2 regions of the Acetobacterium sp. KB-1 genome follow, and region 2 is predicted to be linked to the other one. Evidence: a T-box and tRNA genes for the amino acid it is inferred to sense, from the RefSeq annotation. Region 2 holds a T-box; the other holds one or more tRNA genes.

What was found. The T-box of region 2 lies ahead of ileS (isoleucine--tRNA ligase). A T-box ahead of a tRNA ligase gene usually reads a tRNA of that ligase, here a tRNA-Ile.
Region 1: it has a tRNA-Ile gene. The T-box ahead of ileS (isoleucine--tRNA ligase) is inferred to sense a tRNA for this amino acid. The anticodon was not compared.

Annotation. Positions count from the first base shown of each region.
Region 1 covers NZ_CP030040.1:1,657,618-1,668,533, forward strand. The annotation lists gene DOZ58_RS18530 (amidase domain-containing protein) at 1-1,136, opposite strand, end outside; gene DOZ58_RS07620 (L-fuculose-phosphate aldolase) at 1,386-2,054, opposite strand; tRNA gene DOZ58_RS07625 (tRNA-Phe) at 2,311-2,386, opposite strand; tRNA gene DOZ58_RS07630 (tRNA-Ile) at 2,396-2,472, opposite strand; tRNA gene DOZ58_RS07635 (tRNA-Pro) at 2,492-2,568, opposite strand; gene DOZ58_RS07640 (cation-translocating P-type ATPase) at 2,756-5,146, opposite strand; gene DOZ58_RS07645 (GatB/YqeY domain-containing protein) at 5,543-5,986, opposite strand; gene rpsU (30S ribosomal protein S21) at 5,998-6,180, opposite strand; gene DOZ58_RS07655 (histidine triad nucleotide-binding protein) at 6,287-6,631, opposite strand; gene mtaB (tRNA (N(6)-L-threonylcarbamoyladenosine(37)-C(2))-methylthiotransferase MtaB) at 6,644-7,969, opposite strand; gene DOZ58_RS07665 (16S rRNA (uracil(1498)-N(3))-methyltransferase) at 7,977-8,729, opposite strand; gene prmA (50S ribosomal protein L11 methyltransferase) at 8,731-9,669, opposite strand; gene DOZ58_RS07675 (BMC domain-containing protein) at 10,117-10,467, shown strand; gene DOZ58_RS07680 (EutP/PduV family microcompartment system protein) at 10,471-10,916, shown strand, end outside.
Region 2 covers NZ_CP030040.1:3,271,621-3,282,536, reverse strand. The annotation lists gene ileS (isoleucine--tRNA ligase) at 1-2,334, opposite strand, end outside; T-box leader at 2,521-2,746, opposite strand; gene DOZ58_RS15110 (hypothetical protein) at 2,973-3,557, shown strand; gene DOZ58_RS15105 (ECF transporter S component) at 3,687-4,181, shown strand; gene DOZ58_RS15100 (gamma carbonic anhydrase family protein) at 4,391-4,864, opposite strand; gene DOZ58_RS15095 (ABC-F family ATP-binding cassette domain-containing protein) at 4,991-6,895, shown strand; gene DOZ58_RS15090 (exodeoxyribonuclease III) at 6,962-7,723, shown strand; gene DOZ58_RS15085 (UDP-N-acetylmuramoyl-L-alanyl-D-glutamate--2,6-diaminopimelate ligase) at 7,907-9,388, opposite strand; gene DOZ58_RS15080 (DUF1638 domain-containing protein) at 9,570-10,265, opposite strand; gene DOZ58_RS15075 (GntR family transcriptional regulator) at 10,288-10,916, opposite strand, start outside.

The DNA.
Region 1 (10,916 bases), 1.6 Mb from region 2:
AAGACGTCACCCATCGAACCGGAAAAAACATTCTCATCCACCAGTGCTGCCAGTCCATACCCTTCATTTTCACTGGCATAGGTGTAAAACTCCGCTACCCCCGTCCAGGCCGGACTTCGCCCCCAGTCTGAGCCATCCTCATCATCCACTTCTTCACCATACCACTTCCATTGGGTATTATTATAGCCATCACTATCCATGGGGATGCCGCCGGCAAAAAGCGCTTGGGAGATGTAGTTATTGCAATTGCCACCATAATTGTCATAAACGCCATAGTCCTCGTTACGCAAGACTTCAATGGGATCAACCCAGGTCATGGCATAATCCACTGCTGCCTCAGCATCATAGCTGTGATCGGTGGAGTTGGTCCAACTATCGCCGTTTTCCATATTAAAGTCGTCTTTTTCCCGGGATAATTCTTCAATAACAGCCAGGGCTTCACCGAGAAGTTGATCTGCCACATCCTGAGGATTTTCATCGCTGTCTGCGATGGCTTCTTCCAACATCAAAAAACTGTCTTCTTCTTTGTAATGCTCTGAGATCGCGTAACCATCTTTAGTTTCGCTCAGATAAAAGGTATGGGCAATCCCGGAACTATAGGAATCAACATTGGAAATAAAAGCGAAATTGATATGGTGATCTTCTACTAAAACCACTTCAATCTCACCATATCCTTCACTGATACTGGTGACGGTCAGCCCACATTGATAATCCGTCATCTTAAGATCATTACTCTGGCTTTGTCTTAATTGAATCAGATAATCCATAGACGCTTGATTGATCCAGGCGTTTTCGCTAAACGAATCCACAAACATCGCGGTGATATCTTCTGATTCCAGATTGGCCAGGGCCTTAAAATAAGTTTTAAAATAGTCGCGAATCGGCTCAAGCATAGCATCATCGAGTGTTTCATCACTATCACGAATTATTATATCGCCGCCTACTTTTTTAGCATCACTATTCTTGTTTTTCGCTTCAAAGATGCTTTCTGTGCTGGTGGTGATCGAGTATGAATTTGCCATGACACCCACGCAAACAACGCCCATTGCCATGAGGGACATCAGCACCAGGCCAATCATCGTCCGTCTCCGTTTGCGCTTTATGGATTTCTTTGATCTTTTCATTACTCTTTTCATTTTTTCGCACCTCTTCACCATTTGTAACAATTATATATCTACAATGTGTTTTTTATGTGAACGGATAATGAAAATTAACCTTCTCACGGGTTAGATTTTTCTCAAACATTCCCCTCTTTCTACTCATTTGTGTTAGCGATTGTTGTTTGTCAGATTGCAAGTTTGCCGCCGAGTTCCTTTTAATTTCCCGGCGCTAGTCGCCAGGGACAGTAAAAAAAGCTGCGAGTAAGAGTTACTCGCAGCTTTTTTTTATTTGTCTAAGTCAGCTTTTGTCGTTTTTTGTCCGTAAGATTTATTAAAGATGCTAATCATTTTTGTCATTTCTTCTTCACTGAGAATCACCGGCGTTCCGATTGATCGGGCCTTGACATAAACTTCCGCACAGTGTTCAATCTCTTCGGCAATATTAAAGGCATTTAGAATATCTTTACCACCAGCCAGTAGACCATGATTAGCCATCAATACTGCATAACGATCGACCATGGCCTTAAAGGTAAGTTGCGCCAATTCCATAGTACCAAAGGTCGCATAGTCGGCACAGCGTACATCCAACCCCGCTAACGCAATCAGGTAGCTTGAGGCAGGCAAGCCCTCTTCAAGCGTGGCCAGTACTGTTGAATAAACGGAGTGCGTATGAACAACTGCATCGATGTCATCACGTTTCACATAGAAAATGCGGTGCAGCTCATGCTCGCTTGATGGTTTTCTTTTTCCGTCCACATGCTTTCCATCGATATCGATAACCACAACATCCTCCGGCTCTGTTTCAAAGTAATCAATGCCACTAGGACTGATTGCCATCAGCCTTTGTTCCCGATTATAAATGCTGATATTGCCACCGGTTCCCTTCGTTAACCCTGCTTCAATCAGCTTTTGACAATAACGCACCACATCTTCTCGTTCTTTTTGTAAGATCATTTTATCCTCCTGAATTTTAATAACAATACTTAAGTCTACGATCGATACTCGTATAATAGCCGCTCTCCATTTAAAAAACGTTTCACATCCGACTGTTTCTGAGGTTATTTCAGGATACAAAAGTATTTTTATATTACTGATGTCATTTCTATACTTTATAATATTTCTTCGTTTTTCTCAATAGCGATTAAGGTTTATTTATGTTTACCTATTTCTAACCAAAAAAAAACAGCTTTCGCTGTTATTCTTTAAGTGGTGGTGCCCAGAGGCGGAATCGAACCACCGACACGGGGATTTTCAGTCCCCTGCTCTACCGACTGAGCTATCTGGGCAAAAAAATATGGTGGGCCTTCAGGGGCTCGAACCCCGGACCTACCGGTTATGAGCCGGTTGCTCTAACCAACTGAGCTAAAGGCCCCCAAGTAATTTAAAAAAAATGGTCGAGGTGAGAGGATTCGAACCTCCGGCCCCATGGTCCCAAACCATGTGCGCTACCAAACTGCGCTACACCTCGATACAATACTTGACTATTATAGATGTTTATCAATCTGTTGTCAATCTTTATTTTATCTTTGTTCTTTCAGATAAAGCTTATCTTTGACGACTTGCTTATTATAGCACGATCAAATACATGAATGCAAGTCTTTTTTTCACAAAAGAATCAGATTTCTGATCCTTTTGTGAAAAAAGCTTTAGCTTTACTATTTTTCTAATACGGTCGCTTTAGCCATCCTTTTTTCTTTTTGGTGACGATTGAGAAGCCTTTCAATCTGATCAACGATCCAGCTAAAAATCCGCAATAAGGGATAGATATCAAGGATCGTAATTCCCAAAACAATCAACATCGCTGGCAGGAAATCCTGAATCGGCACCAGGAAAAAGAAGTCTTCCAAAAACAAGACACAGCATAGGAATGAAACGGTCATCGTAAAAAATAACGCCCACCGCTTATTATCCAGAGGTTGACTGACCCGAAAAAGAATAACCAGACCAATTAAACCAGTGGAAATCACTGCCAGCGTCGAAATCTGCTGGTGATCCAATGCCAGATAGGAACCAACAATCATAATTAACACAACATTAAACACCACCGTCAAAGCACCCGGCAACGATTTTTTTAAAACCTTTTCTAAAAAATTTCCGGTGATCCGGTTTTTATTCGGCTCCAAAGCCAGAAAAACAGAAGGCGCACCAATAGTCAACGCACTGATTAAGGTCAGTTGAATCGGCACAAAGGGATAGGCCTCATTGGCAATGATCACAATAACGGCCAGCATCAGGGAAAACATCGTCTTCACTAAAAACAGCGATGCCGCACGGGTAATGTTGTTAATGACCCGACGCCCTTCCATCAAAACCCGGGTAAAGCTAGCAAAGTTGGAATCCAACAAGACCAGTTGGGATACTTGGCGCACCGCATCACTCCCTTCGGCCATAGCAATGCTGCAATCCGCTTCTCGTAAGGCCAAAACATCATTGACCCCATCCCCGGTCATCGCTACGGTATGGCCCTGATTTTTAAGGGCTTCAATCAAAAGTCGTTTTTGTCCTGGGCTTACCCGGCCAAAAACCGAATAGATCTGGGCAGCCTTGTGAACATCTTCATCTTCTGTGAGCGTCGACGCATCGACAAAATTATCCCAATCCAGCAGTCCCGCCCGATGTGCCACCTGAGATACGGTGATCGGGTTATCGCCAGAGATTACCTTGATATCAACGCCCTGGTTTCTAAAAAACTCCAACGTTTTCTTGGCTTCATGACGAATTTTATCCCCCATCGGCAGCAGAGCGATGGTTTTGATATTTTCTGGCAGGCTGCCATCTTCTTTAAAGGGTTCTTTAGCATACCCCAGCATTAAAACCCGGTTACCTTCGCTGGCATAGTGCTCAACCTTTTCCTTAATTTCATCGTAACGCTCTTTTAAAACAAACTCCGGCGCGCCGATCACAAAAGTACCCTGTTCCGCAAAAAAAGCGCCGCTCCACTTCCGTTCCGACGAAAATGGAATGACCCGCTCGCAAAGCCATTTTGGGGCCTCCCCTTGACAGCTTTCGCTAAGCGCCCGATAGGTGGCATTGTCATCTTTTAGATTAGCAATTAAAGCCCTGATCGCCTGAACGGGATTTTTGTCATGACAAATGGTTTCCATTGACAGGACTTCCATGTTCCCTTCCGTGATGGTACCGGTTTTATCTAAGCAAAGGACATCCACCCGAGCCAGCGTCTCAATACAATAGAGTTCCTGCACCAAAGTCTGGTGGTGCCCCAGTCTAACGACCCCAACCGCCAGAGCCACACTGGTTAGGAGCACCAACCCCGCCGGGATCATCCCAATCAAGGCCGCCACCGTCCCGGTTACACTCACCTGTAGTGGCAAATTCTGGACAAGTAGTTGTTTATAAAGCAGTAACAGGCCGAGGGGAACAATCACAATGCCAATGCTTTTCATAATAAAGCCCAGTGCTTTCATAATTTCCGAGTTTGGTTTTTTGGCGACCTTAACGGCTTCAACCAATTTAGATGCATAGTTTTCCAGACCTACCTGAGTCACCTGCACCGTCGCTTGCCCAGACACCACAAAGCTGCCGGAAAGCAGAGCATCCCCTTCATACTTCATAATCGAATCGGACTCGCCAGTCAGTAGAGACTCATTGACTTCTATTTCCCCTTTTACCACCTGGGAATCCGAAGGAATCTGTTTGCCCGCTTTCAGGATTAGAATATCATCCATCACAATTTTTTCAAAGACGATTTCCTCAAGCTTGCCATCCCGTAACACACTAACATGAGGCTGGGAAATCAGTGAGAGCTTATCAATGGTTTTTTTTGCCTTTATTTCTTGTATGATGCCAATAAACGTATTAATGATAACAATATTAATAAATAGCAGGTTCTGAAACGACTCCACAAAAATAATCATCAATGCCAGGATGATGTTAAGCATGTTAAATAAGGTTAAGCTATTGTCTTTAATTATTCTGCCGATGGTTTTTGTTTTGGATTGGGGTTGGACATTAACTTTTCCGTCCGCGATCCTTTCTTCAACCTGGGCTTGAGTCAGTCCAATTTCAAGGTTGATATTATTCTCCATTGAATCCTCCCAGTAATTTATTCACTGTTTGGATTATAACATCATAATCTTAAAATACCTTGTATCTGTAACAGTCTTAGAATACCTGCGATAAGATCAGACAAATAACATAGTACCGACAATTGTTACATCATGTTGTACGCATCGGAGCGGACAGGCTGATAAACCTGTCCGATTCTGCGCGCAGGCAACGAGCCATTCACAAGCTTGCTTGTAGTTGGCGACTGCCCGCGACCAATGCGAAAGGAGCGGAGCGGATTTCGCATGGCGCAGCGAACAACAGATTAACAATTGGTCGGTACGGTAGCACACACCAGCCCTTCAAATTTTCCAGACAAAAAAAGAAGCCTGCCGCAGGACAAACCTCTTTATATGTGTAGTATTAATATTTTTTTGCTACGCCAGACTTTCTCTGACCACTTGATTGACAAGCTTTCCATCCGCGCGACCTTTAACCTTCGGCATCAGGGCACTCATTATTTTTCCCATGTCTTTTGCGTCAACTGCACCGGTTTCTTTTATCGTTTCGGCCACAATTACTTTGATTTCATCAACCGTTAATTGTGTAGGAAGGTAGCTCTCGATGATTGTTATCTCTTCTCGAGCCTGCTGGATTAAATCGTCTCTTTGAGCTTTCTCAAATTCGGCCAGGCCATCCCGACGTTGTTTGAGCTGTTTTGCAATAATTTCAAGAATCTGATCGTCTTCCAGTTCCACTTTCTGATCCTTTTCGACTTGTAAAATAGCCGCCCGAATCATTGTAATGGTGGATTTCTTAACCTTATTCTTTTCCTTCATTGCTGTTTTTAAGTCAGCCTGTAATTGATCCTTTAATGCCAATTAGTCACATCCTATCTTTTTTTCATCTTTCTTTTTCTTGCTGCTTCTGATTTTCTTTTTCGCTTTACGCTTGGCTTTTCATAATGCTCTCTTTTGCGAATTTCAGACATAACCCCAGCCATTGCAGTTTTTCTTTTGAAACGTCGCAATGCACTTTCGAGTGTTTCATTTTCTTTAATTTTTACTTCAGACATTTTCAACCCCCCCCTCTAATCCGTTGCTAATTTCCGGTACGGTTAATCAACATGGTATGAGTCAAACTATATTATACGCATTATTTCTTACGCTGTCAATTATTTTTCAACCGGGAGGCCATAATAATGGTCGACCGCCCAATAAATGATAATGCAGATGGGGCACGGTTTGATTGCCATCCTTACCGCAATTATTTACCAGACGAAAACCAGTTTTAGCAATCCCTGTTTTAAGGGCAATCCGATTGGCCACCGTATGCATGTGGCTGATAATATCGTTTCCAGCTGGTACCGATAGAATCGATTCAAAATGTTCTTTGGGAATAATTATCACATGCACCGGAGCTTGGGGTGCAATATCATTAAATGCGATGACTTGATCATCTTCAAAAACTACATCGGCCGGAATTTCCTTATTAACAATCTTACAAAAAATACAGTCCTTTGACATATCTTCCTCCTGTTATATCGAATCTCCGATTAATTTGTCAGCAAACTGACTATTATATGATACCCTAACTTTTAGAATTCTGCCATTAATTTTTTCATCTGTCTGAAGCCGAACCGGAACATAATTTTTGGTATGACCTTCATAACCAGTCTCGTCATGGGTTGCTTCAAACAAAACCTCTGTCAGAACGCCATCGTTTTTCTTTAAAAATTCCAGCTCCAGTTTTTTCGACAGATCACTAAGGGTGTGGCTGCGGGAATTTTTTATGGTTTCATCAATCTGATCGATAAAGGCAGCCGCTTTAGTTCCTGAGCGCCGGGAATATTTAAATACATGGATTTGATAAAAACTCACGGCCCGGGCAAAGTCCAGGGTCTCTTTGAATTCATCCTCGGTTTCGCCGGGGAAACCGACCATCACATCCGTGGTGATGGCAGCTAACGGGAAAACTTCCCGGATCTGACTGACAATCTCTAAATACTCAGCGGTGGTATAACGGCGCCCCATGCGTTTTAGCACCGTATCGCTGCCGCTTTGCAGTGACAGATGAAAATGCGGGCAAAAGCTTTCAAGGGCCGCCAACCGCCTAAGCCGCTCCGGGGTGATAAATTTGGGTTCCATCGATCCCAGTCGAACCCGCTTAAGTCTGGGAATTTGATCAAGGGCTTCAATCAGGTCAATAAGATCCCCTTTATCTGCACTACTTCCGGCTTGATCCACTCCATAGGAGGCAATATGAATACCCGAAAGAATGACCTCCTGATAGCCGATTAAAACCACCCGGTTGACTTCATCAATAATCTGTTGCGAATCGCGGCTCCTGACTGGCCCTCTGGCAAAGGGGACAATGCAATAGGTACAAAATTGATTGCAGCCCTCCTGAATTTTAATAAAGGCCCGGGTCTTACCCTTGACCTCCGAAATCATCAGCGGTTCAAAAATCTTTTCATCCATAATATTTGAGACAAAATCCCGCCGGTTGGCATCCTTGCGGTGGGCCTCAATATAGGTAAGGATATCGGCGCGATTTTTGGTACCGATCATCAGATCCACTTCCGCGATTTTTGCGACCTCATCCGGGGCCACCTGAACATAACAGCCGACCGCACAGATAATCGCATTGGGATTAATCCGCTTAGCTTTTCGCATCATTTTTCGGGATTTTTGGTCGCCCAGGTGGGTCACGGTGCAGGTATTGATCACATAAACATCGGCAAGCTCAGCGAAATCGACAATGGTGTAACCGTCTGCCTCAAAGATTTCCATCAAGGCTTCGCTGTCGTAGGTATTGACCTTGCAGCCCAGGGTCATAAACCCAACTTTTTTTTTATTATTCATCCTTAACTTATTCTTCCTTCCAGAAATTCAATTGGCTGAGCACCACCATACCAGCGGTTTCGGTTCTTAATATCCGCTTGCCCAGGGTTACGCTAATCACTCCAGCGGCTTGACAGGCTGCTGCCTCCTGAGGATCAAAGCCCCCTTCGGGACCAACGATCACACCGATGCTTAGCGGTTTGTCGGTTTTGCTTATTTTTCGGACCGCTTCCAGGGCGCCCTTCAAAGTCTGCCGGTTTTCGTCTTCATAGGCTAAGATCATTAAGTCATACCGGGCAACTTCGCTTAATACTTCTTTAAAGGTTAGCGGCCACAAAATCCTGGGGATAATCCCCCGCTTGGACTGCTTTGCGGCCTCATAGGCAATTCGCTGCCAGCGCTCGAGCTTTTTATCCTGCTTATCTTTAATTTGAGAAACTGCCCGGCATGAAGAAAAGGGAATAATCTGATAAACCCCCAGCTCCACGGCTTTCTGAATGATCACTTCCATTTTTGCGCCTTTGGGTAGTCCTTGAAACAAGGTGACACTCATCTCGGGCGTTTCTCCCTGAGATGGGTAGTGTCTGGCAATGCTGCCGGAAATAGTCTGCTCGCCGGGCGTGTTTAAAGTAACCAGATAGTCGGTGCCCTGGCCATCACAAACTTCAATAACGTCACCCTTCCCCAACCGCAGGACTTTGGCGATATGTTTAAAATCCTCTCCCGAAATAGTGATTGTTGATTCGAAACGCTGCTCGGGTTTTACAAAAAATCGGTGCATCTTAGTCCCTCTTCTGGGCGACCACTCCAACCCATTCACCCATCTGCTGAACAAAAACAAGCTTGAAGTTTTCCGCTTCCAGAGCTCTTAGCACATCCCCCAGCCGATCGATGATGATTCCCGAAGAAATAAAAATACCCTTTTCTTTAAGGTAGGGTTTGATAATTCCCGACAATTCCACAATCGCCGCTGCCAGAATATTGGCCACAATCACATCGGCCTTCTCGTCAATCACATCGAGCAGGTTACCTTCGCGAATTTCAACCATACTGCCTAAATCATTGAGCTCCGCATTTTCCCGGGCAATTTTAACCGCCAGGGTATCAAAATCCACCGCCACCACTTTTTTCGCTTTCAGTTTACCTGCAATCAGCGAGAGTACCCCAGTTCCACAGCCAATATCCAGCACCACATCTCCGGGCTTGATGTACTCTTCCAATTTAATGGCACAGAGCTGGGTGGTTTCATGAGTACCGGTTCCAAAAGCCATGCCGGGATCGATGTTAATGACAATTTCATCCTTATCCGGGACATAGTCTTCCCAGGTTGGTTTGACGACAATGCTTTTGCCCATCTTAGTGGGTTTGTAAAACTTTTTCCAGGAATTAGCCCAGTCTTCTTCTTCCACTTCTGTGATCATCATCTCACAGGCACCGGGGTCCAGACCGAAGGATGGCAGCATCTTCACTGACGCAATTAGTTTATGCACCGCTTCTTCAGTGTCTTCCACCTCGCTGAAATAGCCCCGGACAATAGAAACATTGGGATCAATTTCCAGAAGCGCTTCATCCACAAAATTGACTTTGGGATCTTGTTGTATTAATAGCACATCCTGCAGGGTCTGAATCGCCACACCATCTGCCCCGGCATCATAAAAAGCATTGACCACCGCTTCCTCAGCTTCCAATGTTGTTGTGATTTGAACTTCTTTCCAAAGCATTCCCTTACCTCCTGGTTTAATCGTTGTGGTATTATACCACTTTACCGCATGCTTAATAATTGATCATTATAACCCATCTTGCTTATAAAAGAAATATGTTTTTCATGCTTTATCTCTAGTAACAGTTATAGTCGTACCGACAATTATTACATCATGTTGTAACCGAGGGGGCAGACCCTTTGCATCGGGGCGGACAGGTTGTTAAACCTGTCCGATCCCGCAGCAAACAACAGATTAATAATTGGTCGGTACGGCACAACGTGGATACAGAAATTTTTTGCCGGCTTTCTGTAAAATATCGTTAATGGATGTAACGGGTTCCAGTTTAGTGCTATAATGATCACAGTTAAATAAATACAAACTTTAAAACAAGTAATGAACCAGTACCGACAATTTTAGAAAAAATTAAATCCAAACAACCAAAATACACGAAGAAAAGGTGACACGATGGAAACTGAAAAGAAGAATCGTTCCATACAAGAATACGTTCCTGGTAAACAGGTAACCCTGGCACATATTATTGCCAAGCCTAAAACAGATATCTATATTAAACTGGGTCTGGACGATGAAGCCGCCGATGCCATCGGTATCTTAACCATTACCCCCAGCGAAGCCGCCATTATCGCCGCTGACGCCGCAACGAAAGCCGCCCCAGTCGAAATCGGTTTTCTGGACCGTTTCAGTGGTTCACTTGTAATCACCGGTCGGGTTAGTGATGTCAAAGCTGCCGTTTCTGAAATCCTCAATACTCTTAACCATATTTTAGGATTCGACATTCCTAAAATCACCTACTCCTGATAGATGGCCAATAATCGAAAACGGGTGGCCTTAATCGGAAAAATCGGCAGCGGCAAAACCACCTTGATGCAACGGCTAAATGAAGAAGAACTTAAATATTCCAAGACCCAAATGGTCAGTTACTATGACGATTTCATTGATACCCCTGGGGAGTTTATCGAACTCCCATTTTTTTCACGTCAGGCCATAAATATTACCATGGACGCCGGACTGGTGATCCTGGTTTGTTCCTGTATGGATTCCCAGAATGCCTTTCCACCCAATTTTATCCATACCTATAACATTCCCTCGATTGGCGTGATCACAAAAACAGATCTCCCCGAATGCAATATTAAACGGAGCCGCAATCTTCTTATTTATGCCGGTATCAATCCTAAACACATCTATGTGGTCAGTGCCTATAGTGGCGAAGGAATCCCGGAATTAGAAGCTACCATCCATCATTATAT
Region 2 (10,916 bases):
GGCCAGGTGGACAGAGATACCATCAGTCAGTTTTTGGTACAGTTCTTCGGTGATATAAGGCGCAAAGGGGGCACAAAGGCGAACCACGCCTTCTAATACTTCCCAGGTGGTGTTGTAAACCGCTTTTTTATCTTCCGTCAGTTCGGTTCCCCAGAAGCGGCGGCGATTGCGGCGGATGTACCAGTTAGATAAATCTTCATTGACAAAGTTCTGGATTTTTTTGACTGCTTTGGTTAAATCAAAGACTTCCATTTCTTCCCTAACTTCTTTAACCAGTCGGTTATATTTAGACAGAATCCAGGCATCGATTTCCGGACGCTTGGCATAGGGCACAAAAAACGCTCTTGGGTCAATGTTATCGGTGTTGGCATAAAGGGCAAAGAAATGATAGGTATTTTTCAGGGTGTTAAAGAACTTGCTTTGCACCTCTTTGATTCCCTTAACATCAAAACGGGTCGGAGTCCAGGCTGGTGATACATAAAGCAGATACCAACGCAGCGCATCAGCCCCGTATTCAGCAAACATTTCTAAGGGATCAACACTATTGCCCTTTGTTTTCGACATTTTCTGTCCTTCAGCATCAAGAATCAGGTCATTGACCAATACTTTTTTATAGGGTGCTTTTCCGGTTACAAAGGAGGAAATTGCCAGTAATGAATAAAACCAGCCGCGGGTCTGGTCAATCCCTTCACAAATGAAATCAGCCGGGAATTGTTCTTCCCACAACTCTTTATTTTCAAAGGGGTAGTGATACTGGGCAAAGGGCATCGAGCCGGAATCAAACCAGCAGTCAATGACATCTTTGACCCGGGTCATTGTTTTGCCACAATCGGGACAGGTGAAATGGACATCGTCGACGTAAGGGCGGTGCAGCTCAATGCTTTCATCGATGTTTTCAACAGCCCGCTCGACTAATTCTTTGCGGGAACCGACGGTTTCCAGCTTACCGCATTCCTCACAGCGCCAGACTGGCAGCGGTGTACCCCAGTAGCGGCTGCGGGAAATCGCCCAGTCGTTAAGGTTTTCCAGCCAGTTACCGAAGCGTTTTTCGCCAACAAAATCCGGGTACCATTCGACGCCATTATTGTTTTCAATCAAACGGTCCTTAATCTTGGTCATTTCCAGATACCAGCTTGGTTTGGCATAATAGAGCAAAGGGGTTTTACAGCGCCAGCAATGGGGATAGTTATGGGTGACTTTTTCTTTTTTAAACAGTTTTCCTTCAGCCTTCAGCCATTTAATAATATCCAGATCGGCATCGATGACAAATTGTCCCTTCCAGGGGGTGTCGGTGTATTTTCCGTCCTCGGCCACTGGCTGCAACACCGGCAGGTTGTACTGACGACCAACCTTGTAGTCATCTTCCCCAAAGGCGGGAGCGATATGAACAATCCCGGTACCGTCTTCGGTGGTGACATAATCGGCACAGGTGACAAAAAAGGCTTTTTTATCGGGAACCACGAACGGCATCAGCTGTTCATACTCAACGTATTCCAGCGCCGAGCCCTTCATTTCTTCCAGAATCTCGTAGTCTTCACCCAATAACTTGGGTGCTAAAACCTTGGCGCAGATATAAACTTCATCATTGCTGCGGGCTTTAATGTAGTCGGCATCGGGATGAACGGCCAGGGCGACATTGGCCGCCAATGTCCAGGGGGTGGTGGTCCACACCAAAAAGTATTCGTTGGCATCGCTTCGTTTAAATGCGGCCACAACGGTATTACTTTTTATTTCCTGATAACCCTGGGCAACCTCGTGCGATGCCAGACCGGTACCGCAACGGGGACAATAAGGCATGATCTTGTGACCTTCATAAAGAAAGCCTTCTTTATTGAACTTATCCAGAATCCACCAGACGGTTTCAATATAATTATTATCCAACGTAATGTAAGGATCTTCCATATCGATGAAATAACCCATTTTGCGGCTCATTTCTTTCCATTGGCTTTCATAATTAAAGACCGATTCCTTACATTTTTCGTTGAACTTATCGATGCCGTAAGCTTCAATTTCCAGTTTGCTGGAAAGACCCAACTGTTTTTCCACTTCGATTTCCACCGGTAGGCCATGAGTGTCCCAACCGCCTTTACGAATGACCCGATAACCATCCATGACCTTGTATTTACAGACCGTATCTTTTAGGGTTCGGGCCAGCACGTGATGAATCCCGGGCCGACCATTTGCAGTTGGGGGCCCTTCATAAAAGACAAAATTTTCTTGTCCTTCCCGATTATCAATGGTTTTCTGCAAAAGATTCATGGCTTCCCATTGCTTAGAGATCACGTCTTCTCTTTCGCCGATTTTTCCTTCTATTAATGTTTTGAACTGTGCCAAATTTCTACCTCCATAAAGTCTCTTTCCTTGAATTAAATGATTTAAGTTGACGGTGTTGTAAGCGCATGTTTTGAATTAAATACCCAAACTATGCGCTTATCTCGTTGCTTTGATAAAATAAAAGCTCGCGCGTAAATGTGCTAAACGGTGCTAATCAACAAATACAAAAAACGCCCCCTGAAAAATCCAAGGGACGAAAAATCGCGGTACCACCCAAGTTGGCAGAAAACTGCCCACTCTATGAATTTAACGGTTCCCCGGAATTTCCTACTCTGATTTAACCAACGGTTAACCAGTCTTCAAAAATTCTGTTCAAAGGTGATCTCTCTGAGGTGTCTTTTAATAATCTTTCACCAAAATGATTATCTCTCTGTTAAAGCATTCCCCACAGCGTCCTTATCTTCACATTTATATTCTTCATTTCTATTTATATCGATAAAAGCGTAAAAGATTTCTTTTATATTCTATCCAATATCCTTAATAAAATCAAGTTTTTTGAAATCTTTATTCTAAAATTTAAGAATCTCGGTTATAATGCTAATAAGCACTCAATCGGTAATCAGGTAATTAAGAAAGCCCGTTAGCTTTCGTTATCGTTTCTCGATTGCCTGCCAATTGCATTTAAAAAGGAGTTATTTATGAAAATACGTTATGTCCTTCTTTCGCTTTTACTCATTGGCGTTCTTATCACTGGTGCCGCCCTGCTGATGCCAAAGCTGATAAACGATGAAGAAACAGCGACTAAAGAAACCAATACCACGACAACAACTAAGCAGCCGGAACCTATAAAGAACAACGAACCAGACACAACAGCAACAACCGCCATCGTCGTACCTGAAGAAATGCAAACCGTTATTGAGGAAAATAATGAAGAAATTTATGTTGATGAAGCCGGTCTTCTCGCTGGCAATTATCCCAGCCAAATGGTACCTCTCTATGGTGTAACCAGTCTTTCTCAGTCTCATCAGATTACCGGTGTATCCGGACAGCCGGGCTGGAAAACGTCTTATGTTTCTGACTATTCCACCGACGAAATCCTTGTTTTCTATCAGAACTTGCTAACGAGTGCCCCGGATTATTCTGAGGAAGTGGTTTCAGCAACAACCAACCTCAAGGGAACCGTCAGCGGTTATACGATCAGCATTTCAATTTCACCCAACAACCCGGACAAAACGGATCTCCCGGGGAACAGTGCCGTTAATATCTTTATTGAACAGGTCTGATGGGTTCAGATTTTTCAAAAAATCGACGAATTCAAGCCCTTGTTTTTTAAAACAACTATGAGATAATTTTATACTAAGTCGACTGTTTATCGTTGGCTTAGTATTTTTTTAGAATTGAGGTACTTAAAGATGAATGACCAAACCAAAAAAATCACCTACACGGCATTAATGATGGCACTCACTTTTGTGATGACATCCCTTGTGAAGATCCCTCTTCCCACGGGCTATATTCATCCCGGTGATGGTGCAGTTCTTTTATCCGCTTTTATTTTAGGTCCCTGGGGCGGCCTGATTGCCGCTGGAATCGGATCGGCCAGTGCTGACTATTTCGGGGGCTACGGGGCCTATGTGCTGCCCACCTTTATTGCCAAAGGCTCAATGGCCTTTATTTTCGGTTACCTGATGAAACGTTTTCCCGAAAAGAATTTGCTGTTCTTCGCTTTTCCCGCCGTCATTGCCATGACTGCTGTTTATTTCGTTTCTGAAGTAATCATGTACGGCAACGTTGCCGGCCCTTTGGTGAACCTGCCCTTTAGTGTACTGCAAGGCCTGGTGGGAATTGTGCTAGTCACCATTCTCTACAAACCACTGGAACGCTTTCGCCTTAACCCCGTCAAGTTTTAGCAACCTCAAAGACCCTGGGGTCTTTGAGGTTAGTGATAAACTACCGTACCGACCAATTGTTAATCTGTTGTTCGCCGCGGAATCGGACAGGCTCTGCCGTGTCCGCTCCGATGCGCACAACATGATGTAACAATTGTCGGTACTGGGTTATTTTTTTTATAACCTCAGACCCTTGGGTCTTTTTTAGTTGCACCGTGTTTGCAGGCAGTTTACATATAGCCCTTCATCGTATCGAGGTATTCTTCGGCGTTGTCCCGGATGCTCTGAATTTCTTCGGGTTTCAGGGCTCTGACAACTTTCGCCGGGCTGCCCATAATTAAAGAATTGGGCGGGAATACCTTTCCCTGGGTCACCAGTGAACCGGCTCCAACAATCGAGTTGTCACCAATTTTTGCGCCATTTAAAATGATGGCACCCATACCGACTAAGACATTATCACCAATTTCGCAGCCGTGAATCGTGGCATTATGGCCGATGCTAACCCCTGCCCCGATGACAGTGGGATAACCCGAGGCCACGTGAACCACCGTACCATCCTGAATATTGGTCCGATCACCAATGGTGATGCTATCGACATCACCCCGAATGACCGCTTGGAACCATACTGAGATAAAATCCCCAAGTTTTACTTTTCCTACAACATCTGCACTTTTTGCTATAAAAATGGTTTTACCCAACATCATTTTGTACACCCCACCTTAATTTGTTACTACATAATACTATTTTCAGGACTTTTTGTAAAGTTTTTCCATGATTCCTTCCCATTTATGTTAAACTATTAGCAAAATGAAAACACAAAGGACAAGTCAATGAATATTGCCAGTATTGAAAATCTTAAAAAAACATATGGGGTTAAAACCCTATTTAACCATATCTCATTTTCCATTGCCGACACCGATAAAATCGGGGTGATTGGCGTCAATGGATCGGGAAAAACCTCAATGTTGCGAATTATTGGAAACCTCGATAGCCCGGATGCCGGGGAGGTTAAATTTTTCGGATCCCAGCGGGTTGAAATTCTTTCCCAGGACCCCGATCTTGACCCCGATACCACCGTGCTTTCTCAGGTTTTTTCAGCTAATTCGCCGGAAATGAACCTGGTCCGGGATTATGAGTCTACCCTGGCCGCATTGGATATCTCGCCGGAGGAGGTGTCGCTCCAAAAGCGGCTGATGTCTTTATCCCAACGCATCGATGACGAAAATCTCTGGAATCTGAAATCCCAGGTCGAAACGATCCTCTCACAACTGGGCATTCATGACTATCATAAACAAATTGGTCAGCTTTCCGGGGGACAGCGCAAGCGGGTGGCGATGGCCTCAGCCCTGCTGACACCCTGTGATCTGCTGATTCTCGATGAGCCCACCAATCATCTCGACAATGATACTATTGCCTGGCTTGAAAACTATCTACTAAACCGTAGAGGGGCGCTGCTGATGGTCACCCATGACCGCTATTTTCTGGATCGGGTCGTAACCAAAACCATCGAACTCGATATGGGCAACCTTTATGAATACACCGGAAATTATTCCGACTTTTTAGAACAGAAAGCCAACCGTCGGGAAGCCCAAACCGCGATTGAAGAGAAACGTCAAAACCTCTATCGTCGCGAACTGGCCTGGATCCGCCGCGGTGCCCGAGCCCGCACCACCAAACAAAAAGCCAGAATTCAACGCTTTGAAGAAATCAAAGAACGGGCCACTGATCTTTCTGAGAACCAGATGGAAATCTCGGTCGGTTTTTCCCGTCTTGGTAAAAAGGTCATTGAAATCGAGCATTTGAGTAAATCTTTTGGTGCTGGAAAAATCATCGACGATTTTTCGATGATCCTGGGGCCCAGCGAACGGATTGGAATCATCGGGAAAAACGGTTATGGCAAATCCACCTTACTTAATTTGTTATCCGGAAAACTACAGCCCGATCGTGGCACCATCATTCTGGGCGACACCGTCAAACTCGGTTATTTTTCTCAGGAATCTGAAGATATGGATCTAAGTCTGCGGGCTATTGATTATATTCGGCAGAAAGCCGAAGTGATGGAAAATTCCCGGGGCGAAATTGTCACCGCAGCTCAGATGATGGAACTATTTCTTTTTGATAAAAACAGCCAATGGGTTTATATATCCGAGCTTTCCGGCGGCGAACGACGGCGGCTCTACCTGTTGGGGATCTTAATGATGGCTCCCAATGTGCTGCTTTTTGATGAACCTACCAATGATCTGGATATTGACACCCTGACCATTCTGGAAGCCTACCTGGACGAGTTTCAAGGATCAATGCTGACCGTTTCTCATGACCGTTATTTTCTTGATCGCACCTGCGAACAGATTTTTTCCTTTGACGGTCACGGTCATATTACTACCCAAACCGGCAATTATTCGGATTATATCAGTAAACATCCGCTAAGCGGACTGGGTAACCGGGAAGACGCCCCGAATCAAACGGTTAAAAAACCCGAACAGCCCCCGCTTGAAAAACCTAAAACCCGCAAGCCCGGTCTGACCTACAAGGAAAAACGGGAGCAGGAAACCCTCCTGCAGGATCTGGAAAGCAAAGATCAGCGGCTGGATTTTGTCACCCAGAAGCTGACGGAAATAACTAAGGACTACACCGTCCTGCAGGAACTGGCAGAAGAAAAAGCGATTCTGGAAGAAGAATTATTAGAAATCATGGATCGTCTGGAAACCCTTGAAAGTCTGGAAAAAGGGGAGTAATTTGATGGCCCTGGTTTGAAAATAACCGGTTTAATAATTAAATTTAATAAAATAGGAAGGTAACATATGAAAATTATCTCGTGGAACGTTAACGGCATTCGGGCGGTAGAAAAAAAAGGGTTTCTAACCTTTATTTTAGAAACCAATCCTGATATTCTTTGCATTCAGGAAACGAAAGCTCACGACCATCAGCTAGAAGACAATTTGCTTAACATCCCCGGCTATTTTGCCTATTTTCACTCCGGTGAAAAAAAAGGTTACAGCGGTACCGCGGTTTATTACAAAACAAAGCCGCTGGCCATCCGCACCGGTTTATCTGACGCTGCTTTTAACAACGAGGGCCGCACCATTATTATGGAATACCCGGATTTTATCCTTTATAATGTCTATTTCCCCAATGGCCAGAAAGATGAGCAGCGGCTTGCTTTCAAGATGGATTTCAACCGCTGTCTTCAAGATGATATAAAAGAACTCCTGGCCGCCGGCAAAAACGTCATCGTCTGTGGTGATATCAACATTGCCCATCGGGAAGTCGATTTGAAAAATCCCAAGGAAAATTCCAAGCGCTCTGGCTTCCTGCCCGAAGAACGAGCCTGGATTGATGATTTCCTTAGCATCGGCATGGTTGACAGTTGGCGGGTGCAACACCCCGAAACAATCAAATACAGCTGGTGGTCCTACCGCTTCAATGCCCGGGCCAACAACGCCGGATGGCGGATTGATTCTTTCTTTGTTTCTGAACGCTTCATGCCCCAGGTTGCGTGCACCGACATCTTAGACACGGTAATGGGCTCCGATCATTGCCCGATCGTTTTAACCCTAAAATGATAAAAAGCTCCCGATAACTCTAAACATAATGCTAACGCAGTACCGACAATTATTAATCTGATTGTACGCATCGGGGCGGACATGGCAGCGCCTGTCCGATCCCGCAGCGAACCACAGCTTAAAATTGGTCGGTACGGTAGCTCGCCGACAACCTAAAAAGCACCCGATGGGTGCTTTTTTTTGTTAAGCTTTCAGTTTTAACCGGGCGACGGCTTCTCTGGCCGTGTCCCATTCATTATAATAAAGCGTTTCATCTTTCATGATTTCCTGCTTTTCATGGCCTTTTCCAGCCAACACCAGTACATCTCCCGGCTGACATAGCGATGCCCCATAATAGACGCCTTCATGGCGGTGTTCCACAGTAGCGTATTGATCAGTTTTCTCACGGACGCCCGCAACCACAGCGCCGATGATGTCCATAGGATTTTCGCTGGCTGGATTGTCCGAAGTTACCACGACCATATCGGCATTTGCGCCGGCGATCCGGCCCATGATCGGCCGTTTTTCCTTGTCCCGATCGCCATTACAGCCAAAGACCAGGACAATCCGCCCCTTAAATATTTTTCGTACCGACTGGAGCAGTTTTTCCAGAGAATCCGGAGAGTGGGCATAATCGATAATGACATCAAAGGGGGCCTCAACTTCCAGAATTTCCATCCGGCCTTCTACTCCCGGCATTGTTGCCAGTGCTTTCCGGATCACTCCCATTGGCACCCCTTCCGCCACTGCGGCAATAATGGCGGCCATGGCGTTATAAACCATAAACTCACCGGGGATATTTAAAAATAATTGCTCTTCTGAATCTGGTGTAACGAGCGTAAATTTCGTTCCTTTGGGTCCAAAGATCAGGTCTCTGGCAAAATAATCATGAGCCGGATTTAAGCCGTAGGTGATCACCGGTAGTGCTGATTTTTCACCCAACAATTCACACAACTTACGGCCCCAGGTGTCATCGCCATTGATGATATTGGCTTTTTTTACCTGAAAAAAAAGTTTCGCTTTGGCCGCAAAATAATTCTCAAAGGTTTTATGATAATCTAAATGATCCTGGGTCAGATTGGTGAAAATGCCATAATCAAAATCGACTCCATTGACCCGATCGAGGGCCAGACCATGGGAAGAGACTTCCATAAATAAGTGAGAACAGCCCCGATCCTTCATTTCTTTAATAATCTCCTGAACTTCCAGGGATTCCGGGGTGGTTCGTCCCCGATTGTCAATTACCTGATCCCCGATCAGATTATTAATGGTCCCAATCAAACCACATTTTTTTCCCTGCGTTTCAAAAATATGTTTAAGCATATAGGTCAAGGAAGTTTTCCCATTGGTTCCGGTAATGCCAGTGACCACCATGGATTCCGAAGGTTTTTCATAAAAACAGCTCCCCAAGATTCCCAGGGCATAGCGGGAATCTTTTACTTTTATGTACACGATATCTGGTTGATAGTCAGTCAGATCGTCCTGGTGGACCACGGCACGAGCGCCCTGACTAATGGCATTGCCAATGTACTGATGGCCGTTTGTTACATAGCCGGGTATCGCTACAAACAGGCTATCTGCCACGGCTTCCCGGGAATTGTAGCAAATTTTTTTTATATCACAATCAGGCTGATTGTTTCTAATCTCAATTATTTTTAGTTCATTTAACAGTTGTTCCAGTTTCATTGCTTTTCCTCTCTTTTAAAAACTGATTTAAAACCCTTTTGTTATTATACCGTTTCCCAATTTATCTGTCTATATTTGTGTTTGACTGCTATTATTTTCTCTATTAAGATTCAATAAAAAAAGAGATACTTTTTTAGTATCTCCCGCGAAAATAAACGTCATTTTGAGCCCTGTGCATTTTTCACATTTTAAATGTATTTGCACAGGATGCCACCATACATTCCACCCCAAAATCATCCTTGGTAACTTTAGTTCCTGCTTCAATCACCGCCACCCGATGATCCCAGTTAAGGGAAAGAAACATTTCCAGCAGTCCCACATCCCCCTGGGTGATAATAAAATCCAATTTCAGAACCTGGCTTAAATGTCTGGCGCAGTGCGTCCAATTCTCCAGATTATAAGCACCGGAATCAATCATCATTAGGGTTTTATAATTCTTAAACATAATTTCCATAATCACTTCTGCCCGTTTAGGACCATACTTATTAATGGCATAATGATATTCTTCTTTTAAAGATTTTTTCCCCATCATCCACCCTTTGGTAATAAAATAGGTTTCCCCCCGGATGGATTTGAGTTTATCTTTATTGTGGAGCAGCATTTGAATGCAATCTTCAGCGCGTAACAAGGCCAGCCTGGCGTGGTCACTTTGCAATCCAATCAGTGCTTTTCCGCAGTTTCCGTAACCCAAAAGGATCATATCGTAGTCCTGATGGTTATCGATCTCTTTTTGTAGTTCTAAGTTTAGCACATCCGGGTTGTTATGAAGTTCTGCACTCATCCAAATGGTATCATAATTAATGTCGGTATTCTTCATCGCTAAGCTCATCTCATCCTGAATCATCCCACATGCAATTAATAAGATACTCTTTTTCATTCTATACCTCAGTTATTCATAACTAATCGAAGGAGGCAACTGCCTCCAACCCGGAATCATCACCCGTAAAGTACATAAGTCCCCATCCAATGGGGTGATCTTTTTCATCCAGTAACTTTTGTTCCACCACTAAAACCGGATCACCGTCCATGATATCAAGCACCTGACTGACTTCTCCTTTTGCGGCCATTGCTCGAATTTTGAGCTTTTTACTCATCGCAAAAATGGAGTTCTTTTTTGCTACCATCTCGGGAAATGTAGCATAACGAATCTCTTTTTCGACAATCGGAATACCCCGATAATAAGGAATATATTTGACATCAAAGGCCTTAACCACCCCATCGCTGACAAAGACCCGTTTCACCACAATGACGTGTTTATTTTCCGGAATTTCCAGATTGAAACCCACTTCATAACTGGGTTTCACCACATTTACTTCAATCAGCCGGATTTCCTCGCCTTTTTTTTCAGTTGTCATCATTTCGTCAAAATGAAGTGTATACGAATCCAGATTAGGCTCACAAACATAGTTGCCTTTACCCGGAATGGAGTAGATATAACCCTCATTGACAAGAACAGCTAGCCCTTTTCTGACTGTCATTCGACTGACATTAAACTCTTCGCAAAGAAGATTTTCTGATTGTATGGCAT